DNA from 3 places in the Salinivibrio sp. IB282 genome. Region 1 is predicted to be linked to each of the others. Evidence: riboswitches for the same ligand, from Rfam matches in the RefSeq annotation. Region 1 holds a riboswitch; each other region holds the start of a gene.
What was found. Region 1 has a riboswitch for thiamine pyrophosphate ahead of thiC (phosphomethylpyrimidine synthase ThiC). Riboswitches for the same ligand answer to the same signal wherever they lie in the genome.

Region 1 (5,128 bases):
ACGTCGTATCCGCAATGGTTAACATAATTATCCTCCGGCAATCGCTTGAAAGACCGCCAAGCTATCGCCAGCGGCAAGTGACGTGGATGACCAAGCATCGCGCGCAATAATGGTCTGATTTAGCGCGACCGCGACTGATTCGGCCGGCACCTTCATCTCCTCAATCAATTGCGTGACGGTCGTGGCATTGACCTCTGTGGGTGCGTCATTAATGATTAACTGCATCACTTACCTCCCGCGTTGGCTGACAAACCGCACAGTGCGGATGAACAGGCAGCGAAAAGTGCTGCCATGTCATGGTTTGTCCATCCAGTCGTGACAAGCGATTGGTACCGACCGCCTGCCCTAATAATAATTTTATCCCTTCAAGCGCTTGCGCAGTGGCCATCATGCCGACCACAGGTCCCATTACCCCAGCTTCAGCGCAGCTTGTGGGTTCAGAGGGCGTCACGTCCGCAAAGGCGCACGCATAACATGCGCTATGCGGTTGATAAACCAATAACTGGCCTTGCCAGCCAATCGCGGCCGCGCTCACCAACGGCGTGCCAGCCTCTACACAGGCTTGGTTAACCGCATGGCGAGTGGCGAGATTATCACTGCAATCGAGAACCACATCCGCCATCGCCACTTCAAGCGCCAGACGTTCACCCTCGAGATAGGCATTGATGGCTCGGCACTGGCAATGTGGATTCAGCGCGACCAAGTTAGCGGCTAGCGCTGCGGCTTTATCGGTGCCGATTTGCGCCTCCCGATACGCCACCTGACGCGCCAAGTTAGATAGCTCAATGTGGTCCGAGTCAGCAATCGCTAACTGACCCACGCCAGCGCCTGCAAGATAGAGGCCCGCGGTGGTTCCAAGCCCACCGGCACCGACGATCAACACGCGCGCCTTGCTCAGTGCCTGCTGCCCGCACTCTCCAACTTCTGGCAGCATGATTTGCCGGCTATAACGCAGGTATTCACTGTCCGATAGCATCACGCCCTCCTTGTTGTCTTGATGGATTAAGACAGCGGTCAAATGCGTCAATGCGCGCCGCTAAATCAGGCGCTTGCGTCACGGCACGGACCACCGCAATGGCGTCCACGCCAGTGCGCCAAACGTCAGGGGCTCGGTTGAGATCAATACCGCCAATCGCCACCGTCGGGAAGCGGCAATCCACAGTCGCCACCTGCTGCGCTAACGCAGAAATGCCTTGCGGCGGCTCGGCGAGCTGTTTGGTGGTAGTGGGAAAAATATGGCCGATGGCAAGATAACTGGGCGAGAGCGCAATCGCTGCAGCGAGCTGCTCTGGACTGCGCGTCGATACGCCAAGGCGCACGCCTTGTCGTGCGAGCCGGTCAAGATCCGCCTCTTGTAAGTCTTGCTGTCCCAGATGAACGCCATAGGCGCCAGCCTCAAGCGCGAGCTGCCAGTGATCGTTGATAAACACCTGCGCATGGTGCGCGCGGCCCAACGCCACCGCACGCTGTACCCAATCCGCCAATTGAGGATGTCCCGGCTGCTTCACACGCAGTTGCACGGTTTTCACCCCCAAGCAAAGCAAGCGTTCGAGCAAATCCACGTCGTCTACCACCGGATATAATGGGCCTATACCTTCAGACATAGATGCAAACGGGGTCAGGCTCATGACTCCACCTTATCGCTGTCGCTTACCTCAGCGCCTTGTGGTGACGAATGATGAGATTTTTGCAGGTAGAGCTCACTGCCCTTTTCTCGGAATTCTTGCGATTTTTGTTGCATGCCTGCTAACGGGTCTTCCAGCATAGTGACATCAATCGCTTCGCCCGCGGCGGCATAGCCATTTTCTTTGGCATAATCTCGGACTTCTTGGCTGATTTTCATGGAGCAGAATTTTGGCCCACACATAGAGCAAAAGTGTGCGACCTTGCCCGACTCTTGAGGGAGCGTTTCGTCGTGATAGGCACGTGCCGTCACCGGATCTAAAGCAAGGTTGAACTGATCTTCCCAGCGGAATTCAAAGCGCGCTTTGGAAATGGCGTTATCTCGCACCTGCGCGCCCGGATGTCCTTTAGCTAAGTCGGCGGCGTGCGCGCACAACTTGTAGGTGATAAGCCCAGTTTTAACATCCTCTTTGTTGGGCAGACCCAGATGTTCTTTGGGCGTGACATAGCAAAGCATCGCACACCCAAACCAGCCAATCATCGCCGCACCAATCCCGGAGGTAATGTGGTCGTAACCCGGCGCGATATCGGTAGTCAGCGGGCCTAAGGTATAGAAAGGCGCTTCATGGCAATGGGTGAGCTGCTCGTCCATGTTCTCTTTGATCATATGCATGGGCACGTGGCCAGGGCCTTCAATCATCACCTGCACATCATATTCCCATGCCACCTTGGTGAGCTCGCCCAGGGTACGTAGCTCACTGAATTGCGCTTCGTCGTTCGCGTCAGCCACTGAGCCGGGACGCAACCCATCGCCTAGTGACAGCGATACATCATAGGCGGCACAAATTTCGCAGATTTCGCGAAAATGGGTATAGAGGAAGCTTTCTTGATGATGCGCCAAGCACCATTTGGCGATAATCGACCCACCACGCGAGACAATCCCAGTCACGCGATTGGCGGTCATGGGCACATAGTGCAAACGCACTCCAGCGTGAATGGTAAAGTAATCCACCCCTTGCTCGGCTTGCTCTATCAAGGTATCGCGCATCACTTCCCAAGTCAGGTCTTCGGCAATGCCGTTCACTTTCTCAAGCGCCTGATACATAGGCACAGTGCCAATCGGGACTGGGCTATTACGTAAAATCCACTCGCGGGTTTCGTGGATATTGCGTCCGGTCGATAAATCCATCACCGTATCCGCTCCCCAACGGGTCGCCCACACCAACTTTTCGGTTTCTTCTTCAATGGAGGAGCTCACCGCCGAGTTACCAATATTGGCATTCACTTTCACTAGAAAGTTACGCCCAATGATCATCGGCTCCGCTTCTGGGTGGTTAATGTTGGCCGGAATAATCGCACGCCCTTCAGCAACTTCTTGGCGCACAAATTCAGGAGTAATGTTTGAGGGTAAATGCGCGCCAAAGCTTTCCCCTGGGTGCTGGCGGTTTAGTTGCTCTTCACGATACTGCTGGCGACCCATATTTTCCCGGATCGCGATAAATTCCATCTCTGGGGTGATAATGCCTTGGCGTGCGTAATGCAGTTGAGTCACACACTGATTAGGTTTGGCGCGGCGGATAGATGGTAAGGCTTTAAAGCGAAGGTCATCCAAGGTTTCATCACTGAGGCGGGTCTGCGCATAATCTGAGCTCACTGCATCAAGAAACTCTGTATCGGCACGCTCATCAATCCAGGCTTTGCGCACTGGTGCTAAGCCTTGGTAAATATCGATAGCACTCTGTGGGTCGGTATAAGGCCCTGATGTGTCATAAACCCGAATGGATTCATTGGCCTCGTACTGCGGATTGTCTTTACTCCCACCCACAAAGGTCGGAGAAAGGTGGATTTCTCGCATCCCGACGCGAATATCGGGTCGCGATCCCTCGACATAGACTTTTTCCGAGTTGGGGTAGGTTTGCGCAGAGAGGGAATCGATAAAAGATTTGGCCTCAAGACGGGCCTGTTTACGGGTCGACATAGCATTACTCCGGTGTTCATTATGGGAATTAATGCTTGCCGGAAAACGCTGAATTGAGATGTGAGCAAACTGGCAGACGGGTTGCGTCTGTGATCTGATGCATCTCTTGTTCCCTTCGCTGGTCCTAACCAGATCAGGTTCAACGGATCCCACTTTATGTGGTCTCAGCCAATTGGCACTCCGACAAGTTCAACGCCAGTATAAGAAATCACCGCCGCAACAACAAGCGACGTACGCGATGTTTTCTATTACCCGGTAATACGTCCCAACAGCCAAGCCCCCATCGCTGCCGCTCCGAGGCATAAGGCGAGATTCAAACCAACATTTAGCAAGGCTTTCACCGTTTCCCCATGTTGGAACAGCATCAAGGTATCGACAGAGAACGTCGAGAAGGTGGTAAAAGCCCCTAAAAAGCCAATCGCAATCAGTTGACGCCAAGGCACTGGGGCAATCAGCTCTTGGCTCATCGCCGCTAAAAAGACCCCCATCGCTAATGAGCCCAGCACATTAACCATTAGGGTGCCGTACGGGAATCCTCGACCAAACACCGCGACGCTCCACTCTGAAACTAAAAAACGCGAAGACGCCCCTAATGCGCCGCCAAGCCCTACCCACAATATGCTTACCACTGGGTGCTCCTTTCGATTGGTAAAAAGTCATCATACCGCGACATGTGAACAAGAAACAGGAGGGAGAAAAAGGGAAGAGGGTCAGAGTTGCTAGAAGCTTAATGATTCACATACAAAAAAAGCACCGGCAATGTCGATGCTTTAATATTTGGCAGGGGTAGAGGGATTCGACCGGGCTGGCGTCCCAGCCCCCAACACGCCTTTTTTGTCGTTTGCATGTTCTCATCTATCTCTTATCGGATTACGAGAAGCTTGATGATTCACATACAAAAAAAGCACCGACAATGTCGATGCTTTGATGTTTGGCAGGGGTAGAGGGATTCGAACCCCCAACACGCGGATTTGGAATCCGCTGCTCTGCCAATTGGAGCTATACCCCTGTAGATAGGTGCCTATTGTAGCGATCCCGCGACAAATTACCACCACCAATTACTCTTCAGACGTTTAATCGCTTATTTATAAAGCAAATCGTCCCAACGACCCAATAACAAAAAACCCTACTAAATTTAGCAGGGTTTCTAAATAGTGGCGGAGGGCCGGGGTTGCGGGCAATGGGCAGGCCATCCTGCGGAACTCATTCGCCCGCAGGGCGAACCTGACCAACAACAAAAAACCCCAGCTTTTCAGCTAGGGCTTCTAAGTAGTGGCGGAGTGGACGGGACTCGAACCCGCGACCCCCGGCGTGACAGGCCGGTATTCTAACCAACTGAACTACCACTCCGCACCAATTCTGTCTCATCAAAGTCTTACGCATATCTGCTTTGATGCTTAAATTTTTGCTAACTAAAGCCTAACAATAAGCTCTAATTAGGTTATCTTGTTTGATGCGATGAGGATTTTGAATCGAGACGCGCAGTGTATGCCAATACATGAGCATCGCAGATATCAAAATCATCGA
Region 2 (5,996 bases), on a different contig from region 1:
AACTTGTCCCTCATCGAGATAAAGAAACTGAGAGGCAATGGCTTGGGCATCTTCGGGATGGTGAGTGACCATTACCACCGTCGTGCCTTGTGCTTGGGCGGTACGCTTGACCAATGCCAGCATATCCTTTTTTAGCGCAGGGTCGAGCGCTGAAAAGGGCTCATCGAGCAGCAATAAAGGCTGGTTACGTGCGATGCTTCTACCCAAGGCGATGCGTTGGCGTTGGCCACCTGATAGTTGACCGGGCAGACGTGGCAGATAGTCATTTAAACCCACGGCGTGGGCCGCCTGGTGAATGCTGTCACGCTGGGAAGCGGTGAGTTTCAGTGATGGCGACAAGCCAATGGCCATATTGTCGAATACCGACAAGTGAGTAAAGACGTTGTGCTCTTGAAACAAGATAGACAATGGTCGCTGGTGGGCGGGCGTCGTGGTGACGGGCTTGCCATCAATGGTGATCTCGCCACTATCTGGCGCGATCAGCCCGGCAATCAAGGATAACAATGTGCTCTTTCCCGCCCCGCTTGGGCCGAGCACAGCCACAATCTCCCCCGGCGCTATCTTGGCATCAAAGATCATCCAATCTTGCTGGTAACGGTAATGGACATTGGAAAGCGTTAACATGCGTGTCTCCATTGGATAAGGCGCGTAAGCAGGGCATAACATCCCAAGCTGGTGAGCAGTAACAGCATCGCTGCAGCAGCACCGGCTTCCATTTGGTAACTGCCCATTAAGCGAAATAAATACAGGGGCAGGGTTTGAAAGTTTTGGCTGCCAAATAGGGCTATCGCACTGAGATCACCCATCGATAACACAAAACTCACCGCGACACCGCGTGCAATCGGTGCACGTAAACAGTCCCATTCGATCAGACGTAAACGCGTGATGCCTCTTACGCCTAAGGTGGCGCACAGATTATGGTAAGACTGGGCAACCTGAAACGCGGGGGCACTTAATACTTTTATGAGATAAGGCAGCGCCATCAGGGCGTTCACCGCCATCACTAGCCACAGCGCTAAACTGAATACGTCGCTAAACTGGCGAAACAGCAAAAAAAGCCCGGTGCTGAGCACGATGCTCGGGACCACCAGGATAATGGCTCCTAGCGTTTCTATCCCATCCGCCTGTTTTTTGCGTCCGTGTAAGCGCCAGTGGCGGCTAGCGAGGATCACTGCGGCTGCAAGCACAAAGGCAAAGCTGGTTGCCCCTGAGGCAATGGCGAGGGAGTGCAGTGTCGCCTGCCACAGTGCGCCATCGCCGAGTACTGCTAATGCGCTGGGGTTGAGCCCACGTGCAATCACCACGCCCAGTGGCGGTAACACCAGTAGCAAAACGAGGCCAATCCATAAACTGTCCCAGCATTTGGCGGCTCGGCTATCCAAAGAGGCGGGAAGAGGCAGCACTTCACTGGGCGTACTCGGCAGCGGGCGCGTCAAAGTTTGCACGGTAAATGCGATGGCGCCACATAACAGCATTTGCCAAAGCGCAAGGACAGCACCCGTTTGTAAATCGAAATCAAAATGAATGGCTTGGTAAATGGCCAGCTCTATTGTGGTGGCTTTCGGCCCACCGCCCAGTGCCATCACGGTGGCGAAGCTGGTAAAGCACAACATAAACACCAGCCCGACGATATGAGGCAAGCTTTGGCGTAAATACGGCCATTCTAAATGCTTAAAGCGCTGCCAGCCTTTCAGCCCTAGCTGGGTAGCAAGACGACGTTGATCAGCGGGGATCCCCTCTAACGCTTGCACCATGAGTTGGGCGGAAAATGGCAGATTAAAAAACACATGCGCGAGCAAAATGCCACTTAAACCATAAATAGAAAACGGCATCGTCGCATCAAAGTGCGCGAAGGCTTGCGCAATCCAGCCGCTGCGGCCATAGATGGCAACCAGTCCAAATACCCCCACCAATACCGGTAGCACCAAGGTCATGGCAAATAGCTTAAGCAGCCATGCCTTGGCTGGAAACTGCCGGCGATACAGGGCGTGGGCGACGGGTATCGCAAGCCCAACGCTGAGCATCACAGATAAGGTCGCCTGCTTAAAGCTAAAGTAGGTGACATGGCGCAGGTAGGTATCTTGCCACAACGCGGTGAGCACTAGGTCGTGGCTGTGAGAGAACAGCGCCCAGAGTGCGCTGCCAATCAAAACCACGACTAAGCTGGCCGCCATACTGCCCGGCCAGGTTCGAGAAGGGTTGAGCATCTTGGCTATTCAACCAGCGCGGTTTGCCAGTCACGCACCCATTGCTGGCGATTGCCCATCACTTCATCAGGCTGATATAGCAGGCTTTCCTCCGGCTTGTCTAAGGTGTAGAAGGCATCAGGCAGGTTGACATCGGTTACCGGATACATCCACTGCGTGGTTGGGAGCACAGACTGAGCTGCATCACTGAGCATAAATTGTAAAAACGCGTCTGCACGTTCCGGTTGATCCGTGTAGGCTGATTTTGCCACCACTTCGATTTGCATGTAGTGGCCTTCTTCAAACATGGCAGCGGCAAAGCGGTCGTCCTCATCGGCAACCCGGTGATAGGCCGGTGAAGTGGTGTAAGAAAGCACCATGTCGGCTTCTTTGTTAAGGAACATGTTGTACGCCTCGGTCCAGCCTTTGGTCACGGTAATGGTGTTGTCAGCCAGTTCGCGCCATGCTTGTTGGTTATCATCGCCATACACTTTTTGGATCCAGAGCATTAAGCCTTGGCCGACGGTTGAGACGCGCGGATCTTGGTAAATCACACTGATATCGTCGCGCTCTTCAATCAAGGCTTTGAGGCTTTTGGGCGGATCGAGCAAGCGGGTAGTGTCATACACAAAGGCAAAATAGCCGTAATCGTAAGGGATAAAGTAGTTGTTGTCCCACCCGCCAGGCACTTGCAGGCGCTCAGTATTGACCGCATGCTCAGCGACAATGCCGCTGCGCTCTGCTTCTTTCATTAAATTGGTATCCATCCCGAGTACGATATCGGCTTGGGTGGTTTCCCCTTCAATGCGTAGGCGATTGAGCAAAGCGGCGCCATCATCGAGAGACACGAATTCCAGTTGGCAATCGCACTGTTTTTCAAATTCGGCTTTGATTTTGGGCCCTGCGCCCCATTCGGCGATAAAGGAGTCATAGGTATACACGGTGAGTGGGTCCACGGCGCGGGCACTGAGTGATAACAGCGACAGAGAAATCAGAGTGAGAACAGAGGTAAAAACTTTCACAGCACGCTCCTAAGTTGGGCGTGGGTGTTGAGGCAAGTTGATGGCAACATCAAGTCTCAATCCCTACGCCAGTGTTAGCTGGATCAGGTTCGATGGGTCTAGCGCAGTGCGCAATCTCAGCCATGAGGCTCCCCAATGAGTACCAAGCCATTGTACTGATTGGCTTAGAGTTAACCAAGCCTTTTAGTCAGCGAGTTGGTTAAGGTCCCAGTTGTAGTCGTATTCCAATGTTGCCTCTTGTGGCAATGGAATATCGCGATACTGGTTTATGTGAGCGATCACGCCTTGCTTATCGCCACCAAAATCAGCCTCAAACCACTCATAGATAGAAGAAAGCTGCCACTGATCGCCTTGCTGACTTACCCCTTTGTCGCTATTAATAAAACGATAGGCCGCTTGTTCGAGCTGTGCCTCAAGCGCGTTTGCTTGGAAGGCCTTAGGTTGCAGGTTTGGACAACCCAAACTGGCACAGTTAACCGCATAGTGGGTACGCGGATCTTGCCATAGTGGGCGTAGAATGCGGTGCTCAATATCATTCAAGGTAAGGGGTTCACCTGCCACCGTGACCACCTCATCATCCCATGGGCCAAAGCTAAATAATCCACCGAGCTTGGTGATGGAACTGACCGGGTACTCGGCGATAATCAGTTTTACGGTGACCGCATTGTAAAGGTTGACCCAATACGCGTATTGTTCGTTTTTGGTCAGGGTGCGCGGGTCGCGCGCGGTGAGCATGCGGATATAATGATCGAGGGCTTTCTTGTCAGCGTCGGTGACCGCCGCATAGTTAAATAAGGTTTGCTGCCCTTGAGCCTGCAAATACTTATCGAGCAATACTTGCCAAGTGTGATGAGTGAAGGTTGCCTGGCTGTCAGGGTTATGGGCATCCCACATCGCCCAATACTCTGCTTTGGGGGCCGCTTGGCTAAACAGCGGAAAAACCATACAGAATAGAAGTATCAAACGTTTTTGCATTGCCCGTCCTTATTTTCAGCAAGCCTTATTTTCAGACTAGACCAAGCAAATGCGTTGTTGGTTTCATGGTGAATGGAAAAAAGTGGGGCTTGACCAATAAGCGCGGCGAGGATCGCGCTTATTGGTGAAGTGGGCTAAAGCGGGGATTTATGACAAAAAGTCCGGGATGCGCTGCTCAAAGCGCGAGATCTCAGCATCGTGCTGTAGGGTGAGGCCAATGCTATCTAAGCCTTCCAACAGGCAATGACGACGAAAATCATCCATTTGGAAGCTAAAGCAGTGCTCACCGGCTCGAATGGTTTGGGCGGGCAAATCCAGGGTTACCGTCGCGCCTTCATTTTCGGCTACATACGCAAATAAAGCATCGATTTGGGCTTCTTCAAGGGTCACCGGTACCATTTGGTTGTTGATACAGTTGCCATAGAAAATATCGGCAAAACTGGGGGCGATAATCACTTTAAAGCCGTAATCATCCAGCGCCCAGGGGGCATGTTCGCGTGACGAGCCACAGCCAAAATTCTCGCGGGTGAGTAGCACGCTTGCCTCTTGGTAGCGCGCTTGGTTAAGCACAAACTCGGGGTTCGGTTGCTTGCCCGCATCGTCTAAAAAGCGCCAATCGTAAAACAGGTGCTGACCAAAGCCAGTACGGGTGACTTTTTGCAAAAACTGTTTGGGAATGATCGCATCGGTATCGACGTTCGCCGCATCCAATGGAGCAACAATGCCGGTGTGAGTGTGTATGCCTGACATAAGGCCTCCTTATAATTGGTTAACGTCGACAAAATGACCCGCGATAGCAGCGGCGGCGGCCATCGCCGGGCTGACCAAGTGGGTGCGGCCTTCACGGCCTTGGCGGCCTTCAAAGTTACGGTTGCTGGTGGACGCGCAGCGCTCTTTGGGGCCCAAGCGATCGTTGTTCATCGCCAAACACATTGAGCAGCCGGGTAAGCGCCACTCAAAGCCCGCCTCGCGGAAAATCACATCCAGCCCTTCTTGCTCTGCTTGGGCGCGCACTTGCTCGGATCCAGGCACCACCATGGCATGGACGCTATCTGCCACGCGTCTTCCTTTGGCGACCGCGGCGGCCGCGCGCATGTCCTCAATCCGTGAGTTGGTGCAAGAGCCGATAAAGACCTTATCAATGCTGATTTGGTTGATGGCTTGTCCCGGTGCCAGTCCCATGTATTTTAGCGCGCGCTCTGCTGAGTGGCGCTCTATCGGATCGGTCATTGTCTCAGGGGCGGGCACGGTATCATGCACACTGACCACTTGGCCGGGGTTAGTGCCCCAAGTGACTTGATGATGGATTTGACTGCCATCGAGGGTGACCACGCGATCAAACTGTGCATCGGCGTCCGAGTGCAAAGTTTGCCAGTAAGCGACCGCTTGCTGCCATTGCTCGCCTTTAGGAGCAAATTTCTTGTCTTTTAAATAGGCAAAGGTGGTGTCGTCCGGCGCGATAAGGCCAGCTTTGGCGCCTAATTCGATGGCCATGTTGCAGACCGTCATACGTCCTTCCATCGACAAGGCGGTGATCGCGTCCCCGCAAAATTCCACCACATGTCCGGTGCCGCCTGCGTGGCCGACTTTACCAATAATCGCGAGAACAATATCTTTGGCGGTGATCCCGGGGGCAGTTTTGCCCGAGACTTCAATTTTCATCGTGCGGGCGCGGGATTGCTTAAGCGTTTGGGTGGCGAGTACGTGTTCGACTTCTGAGGTGCCAATACCAAAGGCGAGGGAGCCGAAGGCACCATGCGTCGCGGTGTGCGAATCACCACAGACGATGGTGGTGCCGGGCAGGGTAATGCCA
Region 3 (4,695 bases), on a different contig from region 1:
TGTTCTGACTGACAACCCATGCGACGAACCACATAACAAACCGACATTACAACGTTTATCGTTGCCGCTCTCGTCAGCGGACTTGGCTGAGGCCATACAATTATTATTAGAGGAGAGGCTATGATAAAGGATCCGTCACAAGCACATATACTGATCATTGATGATCGACCGGAAAACATTCACTTACTGTCTACCATGCTCAAGCAAGCCGGTTATCAACAGCTGAATGGGCTCACCGATCCTCGCCTTGTCACCGATGCTCTCTCCCCCGTTCCCGACCTGATTTTACTCGATATGCGGATGCCGCAGCGCTCTGGCTTACTGGTGCTGGATGATCTTAATGACGCTTTAGATGAGCATTGCCCGCCCGTGATGGTACTCACCGCAGATAATGACCTGAATTTGCGTAACCAAGCGTTATGCCGTGGCGCGATTGATTACATCAGCAAACCCTTTGATCACGATGAGGTGTTGCAACGGATTCAAAACCTTTTGCATCTGCAATTGAAAACCCGTAAAGAGCGCGATCAAGCGGCACGGCTGCAAATGCTGGTTAACAAACAAACGGCGGCTTTACGCGCGCTGTCTTTGACCCATCCGTTAACCGGGCTACCAAATCGTCGCGCATTATTAGATGCCGCTGAGCGCCAGCTGAGCAAAGGGCCGGTGACTGTGATGATGATTGCCTTAGATGGCATGGAAGCGGTGACCAAACACCAAGGCCATTTAATGACAGAGGCACTATACAAACAAGTGGCCAATCTGCTAGCCAATAGTACAGTGGCGCGCCCACATCGCATTGGCGTTTGGGATAGCACACGACTGGTGATGCTGATTGAAGAACACGATAACCATGCCGTAGAAAAAGCCGCGCGCATCAATCGGTTGATCAGCGGACACCACACGCTCGATGGGCGTTTAATGTTTTTACGTTGCCACATTGGTATCAGCCGCACGGAGCATGAGACACAAGATGTGGCGCAACTGTTTCGTCAAGCCATTTTAGCGATTCCGACGGATGACCAACTTATCGGCGAATATCAGCCTGAGCTTGATAGCCAAGCTCAGCGCGCGCATTTGATTCGCACCGAATTAGGGCCAGCACTGCAAAGCGGACAATTATCACTGGTGTATCAACCCAAATGGCGATTAGACGGCGGTTTGATGATAGGCGCGGAAGCGCTGTTGCGTTGGCAGCATCCGACCCTTGGGGCCATCAGTCCGGCGGAATTTATCCCCATCGCCGAACGCAGCGCAGATATGATCCAACTGGGCGACCACGTACTGGTGATGGCCTTAGCCGCGGTTGAATGTTGGCGAAAAAATAAACTGATCAACGATAGCTTCCACCTGTCAGTCAATGTTTCTGCCCAGCAGTTTCGCCCCGGCTTTGCTGACAGCGTCTTAGCTCGGTGCCAGGCAGTTGATGTCCCTTTGCATCTGATTCAATTAGAGGTCACAGAATCAGCACTGATCCAGCACATGTCGGTGGCACTGAAAGAGCTACAACAATTGCGAGATGCAGGCATGCATATTGCCCTCGATGACTTTGGCACCGGCTATAGCTCACTCAGTTACCTTAAACAGTTACCGGTCGATTGGGTCAAACTTGATCGCAGCTTTATCCACGACTTGGCTACCAACGCCAGTGATAAGCACTTGGTGGGTAGCGTGATTGATTTAGCCCATGGTTTTGGTCATGGTGTGGTCGCCGAGGGCGTCGAAAAAGAGGACCAGCAGTATGTGCTACAAACCATTGGCTGCGACCAAGTGCAGGGCTTTTTATACGCACGGCCGCTAATTCAAGAAGGATTTGAACAACTGCTTAAAACCGCCAACCAAGGCAACGCGACCATTAATAGCAACGCGACGATCAATAGCAACGCAACCAGCAATAATAATGAGATGGCCTAAACGCGCAATTAGCACCCTCAACCTTGCGCTTTATCCGTAAGGTTTATATTCTGACCGTGTTAGTCGGGGAGCAAGCAATTGCTGAGACTGCGAAAGCAGGACCCGTAGAACCTGATCCAGTTAGCACTGGCGGAGGGAACTGACGTGCTCAGCACACAAGGTCGCGCCATCGTGCGTGGTTTTGTCTCCTTCCGCCCCTCATGATTAAGGGGCCAATATGAACCTATCTCCACCTGTAATTCTTACCATCGCCGGCTCAGACAGCGGTGGCGGTGCCGGCATTCAAGCCGATATTAAAGCGATTTCAGCTACCGGCGGTTATGCGTGCTCGGTGATCACCGCATTAACCGCGCAAAACACCTGTGGCGTTGAGGCCGTCTCGGCGGTTGATCCTGGTTTTGTCCGCGCCCAATTGGATGCGGTGTTGTACGATATGCCAGTACGTGCCGTGAAAATCGGCATGCTCGCCAACCAAGCGATTATTCGCGAAGTAGCCGCTGTGCTCGCGCGCTCCCCGCACTTACCGGTCGTGCTCGATCCGGTCATGATCGCCACCAGCGGCGATCCGTTATTAGATGATGACGCCATGGATGCACTGATCAATACATTGATCCCGCGCGCGACCATTTTAACCCCCAACTTGCCAGAAGCCGCACGTTTAACTGGGTGTCCTGTTCCGACAACCACCGAGGAGATGTACGCCTTAGTGCCGGCACTGCGCAAGCTCGGATGTCCGTACGTGATGCTCAAAGGTGGCCATTTACATCACGTTCCTGAAAGCGTGGATGTATGGATTAGCCGAGATACGTGCCAAACCCTGAGTGCACGTCGCGTTGAAACGCCTAACACCCATGGCACAGGCTGTTCACTGTCTGCCGCAATCGCCTCGTTTTACGCCCAAGGGATGACACCTATCGAGGCCGGGCGAGCGGCTAAGCGTTATCTCACCGACGCCTTAGCGCATAGCCAGCAGTTAAAGGTGGGAAGAGGCGCGGGGCCTGTACATCATTTTTACGCTTACCCCGTTGAGGCGCGTCAACCCGATGTAAAAGAAGCCTCGGTCGAATAGACGGTTTTTCACCAATAGGGCATCTAAAGCGAGTCCGCCGCTCCTAAGGTGAAGCGGCGGACTGTTCGGGAAAGGCTAACAGCCAGCGTCGCGTGTGATGAATGGTACCCGAATCATGCCGCTGACCAATGCGGTAAACGCTCGGCTGCAATATAGAATACGCGATCGCCGGGGGCGACGTCTGTTGCAAGGTTGGGGTTAAGGGTAATGCCTTCACCTTTATCGAGACCAATTAATGTCGCATCGTATTCGTGCTTTAATTGGTTGAACAGGGTGCCCACATCCGTGGCGCTCGCATCGGTGGGGTAACGCGCGCAATACTGCGTCATCCCTTGTGACGTGCTTAAAAGCTCATGATGCAACTGACTTGAACCGGGATCTACCGCCGCTTTTGCCAGCATTTCCACGGAAACAGACGGTACACACTCGGCGTGTGGATAGTGTTGTTTGAGTATTTGGCTGAGTGCATCATCTTGAAAGTAGGCGAGCAGATGCGCTGAGGGGTTTTTGTGTGCGCAAAACAAGGCCGCTGACAGGGTAATATCGTCTTCAGGGTTATCGATAATAATGCTCGCGGCACTATCAATCCCCGCACGGGCAATGCCCTCGGCGTCGGTAAAGCTGGTGACGCGCACAAATTCCACCTCGCCAGGGAGCGGGTTTTCCATTTCGGGACGCACACAAAGCACAATAGGACGATCGCCATGCACACCGCTTTGCAGTAGGCGAATAAGCTGGATAGTGCGTTGACCATTCCACCCTAACACCAAAATATGATTTTTCACTGTAAGACTCCGTTTTCCTTGTAATCCACGTCGCCAATAATCGACCAACGCACTGGTTACATGCCCAATCACCACCGCAAATAACCCCAGCCCGCCGGGAATAATCCAAAAGGCGGTAATCCACTGTCCTGCTTCTGTCGCTGGCGAATAGTCGCCATAGCCAACGGTGGACGCGGTGACCATTAAGTAATAAATATAGCGACCGAGTGACTGGGTCATCTCGGTTTCGCCCGCCCAGTACAAAAGCAGCCAGCCGATGATGCCGTAAGCAAGGACCACCAAGCCCAAAATACGCCCATTTAAATGGGCGAAGTGACTGATAATCCAACGTTTAAAAAGCAACCAAAAGGTCATAATGTTTCGCTCATTCGCCGCAGAGACGTCAGTATGGCGGGAATTATTATCGGTTTACAGTGTAAATCAAATGATTGGCGTAAAATGGATCACATTTCGCTCCGTTTATCATACAAAACCAATATTAAGCGTTAAAATATTATAAAAAGCTTAATTAGGAGTCAGCGTGTTTATATCCCGTCGTCAACTTGAACAAGAACAGCAAAAACAAGTCGCTCTACAGCAAAAAATTGAGCAGATTAATCATACCATCGACGCGCTGAATACAGAGAAAGGCGCATTGCAGGCAGAGCTGGATACCGTCGCGAAAAAACGCCAAACCGGCAAAGCGATCGACGCCAACTTATGCCACTTTGGTGATTCGATTAACGCCACCCAATCCTCTCTGGCTACCCTGGCGGACACCATTAACGGTGAAAAAGAGCGTGTGACCGAAGTGAGCCACCAAGCGGCATCATGCGCCGAGCAAGTCAATGACCTTGCGCGCCATGTGCAGTCGTTATCTTCGCAATGTCAGCAATCGTCGGAAGCGATTCGCTCGCTCGATCAACATGCCCAAGAGGTGAGTGGCAT

Region 2: it holds a riboswitch for thiamine pyrophosphate, as region 1 does, so the genes downstream of both, thiB (thiamine ABC transporter substrate binding subunit) here and thiC (phosphomethylpyrimidine synthase ThiC) in region 1, are expected to answer to the same signal.
Region 3: it holds a riboswitch for thiamine pyrophosphate, as region 1 does, so the genes downstream of both, thiD (bifunctional hydroxymethylpyrimidine kinase/phosphomethylpyrimidine kinase) here and thiC (phosphomethylpyrimidine synthase ThiC) in region 1, are expected to answer to the same signal.

The regions. Positions count from the first base shown of each region.
Region 1 is NZ_MUET01000031.1:374-5,501, reverse strand. Features, by position in the region: gene BZG14_RS08175 (thiazole synthase) at 1-25, opposite strand, end outside; gene thiS (sulfur carrier protein ThiS) at 28-225, opposite strand; gene BZG14_RS08165 (HesA/MoeB/ThiF family protein) at 209-976, opposite strand; gene thiE (thiamine phosphate synthase) at 960-1,628, opposite strand; gene thiC (phosphomethylpyrimidine synthase ThiC) at 1,625-3,601, opposite strand; TPP riboswitch at 3,695-3,794, opposite strand; gene crcB (fluoride efflux transporter CrcB) at 3,850-4,230, opposite strand; tRNA gene BZG14_RS08145 (tRNA-Trp) at 4,534-4,610, opposite strand; tRNA gene BZG14_RS08140 (tRNA-Asp) at 4,875-4,951, opposite strand.
Region 2 is NZ_MUET01000025.1:20,872-26,867, reverse strand. Features, by position in the region: gene thiQ (thiamine ABC transporter ATP-binding protein) at 1-624, opposite strand, end outside; gene thiP (thiamine/thiamine pyrophosphate ABC transporter permease) at 618-2,207, opposite strand; gene thiB (thiamine ABC transporter substrate binding subunit) at 2,213-3,208, opposite strand; TPP riboswitch at 3,252-3,353, opposite strand; gene BZG14_RS07360 (DUF547 domain-containing protein) at 3,392-4,183, opposite strand; gene leuD (3-isopropylmalate dehydratase small subunit) at 4,331-4,933, opposite strand; gene leuC (3-isopropylmalate dehydratase large subunit) at 4,943-5,996, opposite strand, start outside.
Region 3 is NZ_MUET01000008.1:34,442-39,136, reverse strand. Features, by position in the region: gene BZG14_RS03160 (sensor histidine kinase) at 1-124, shown strand, start outside; gene BZG14_RS03155 (putative bifunctional diguanylate cyclase/phosphodiesterase) at 121-1,914, shown strand; TPP riboswitch at 1,969-2,069, shown strand; gene thiD (bifunctional hydroxymethylpyrimidine kinase/phosphomethylpyrimidine kinase) at 2,132-2,983, shown strand; gene BZG14_RS03145 (potassium channel family protein) at 3,097-4,122, opposite strand; partial or broken gene BZG14_RS16065 (methyl-accepting chemotaxis protein) at 4,289-4,695, shown strand, end outside.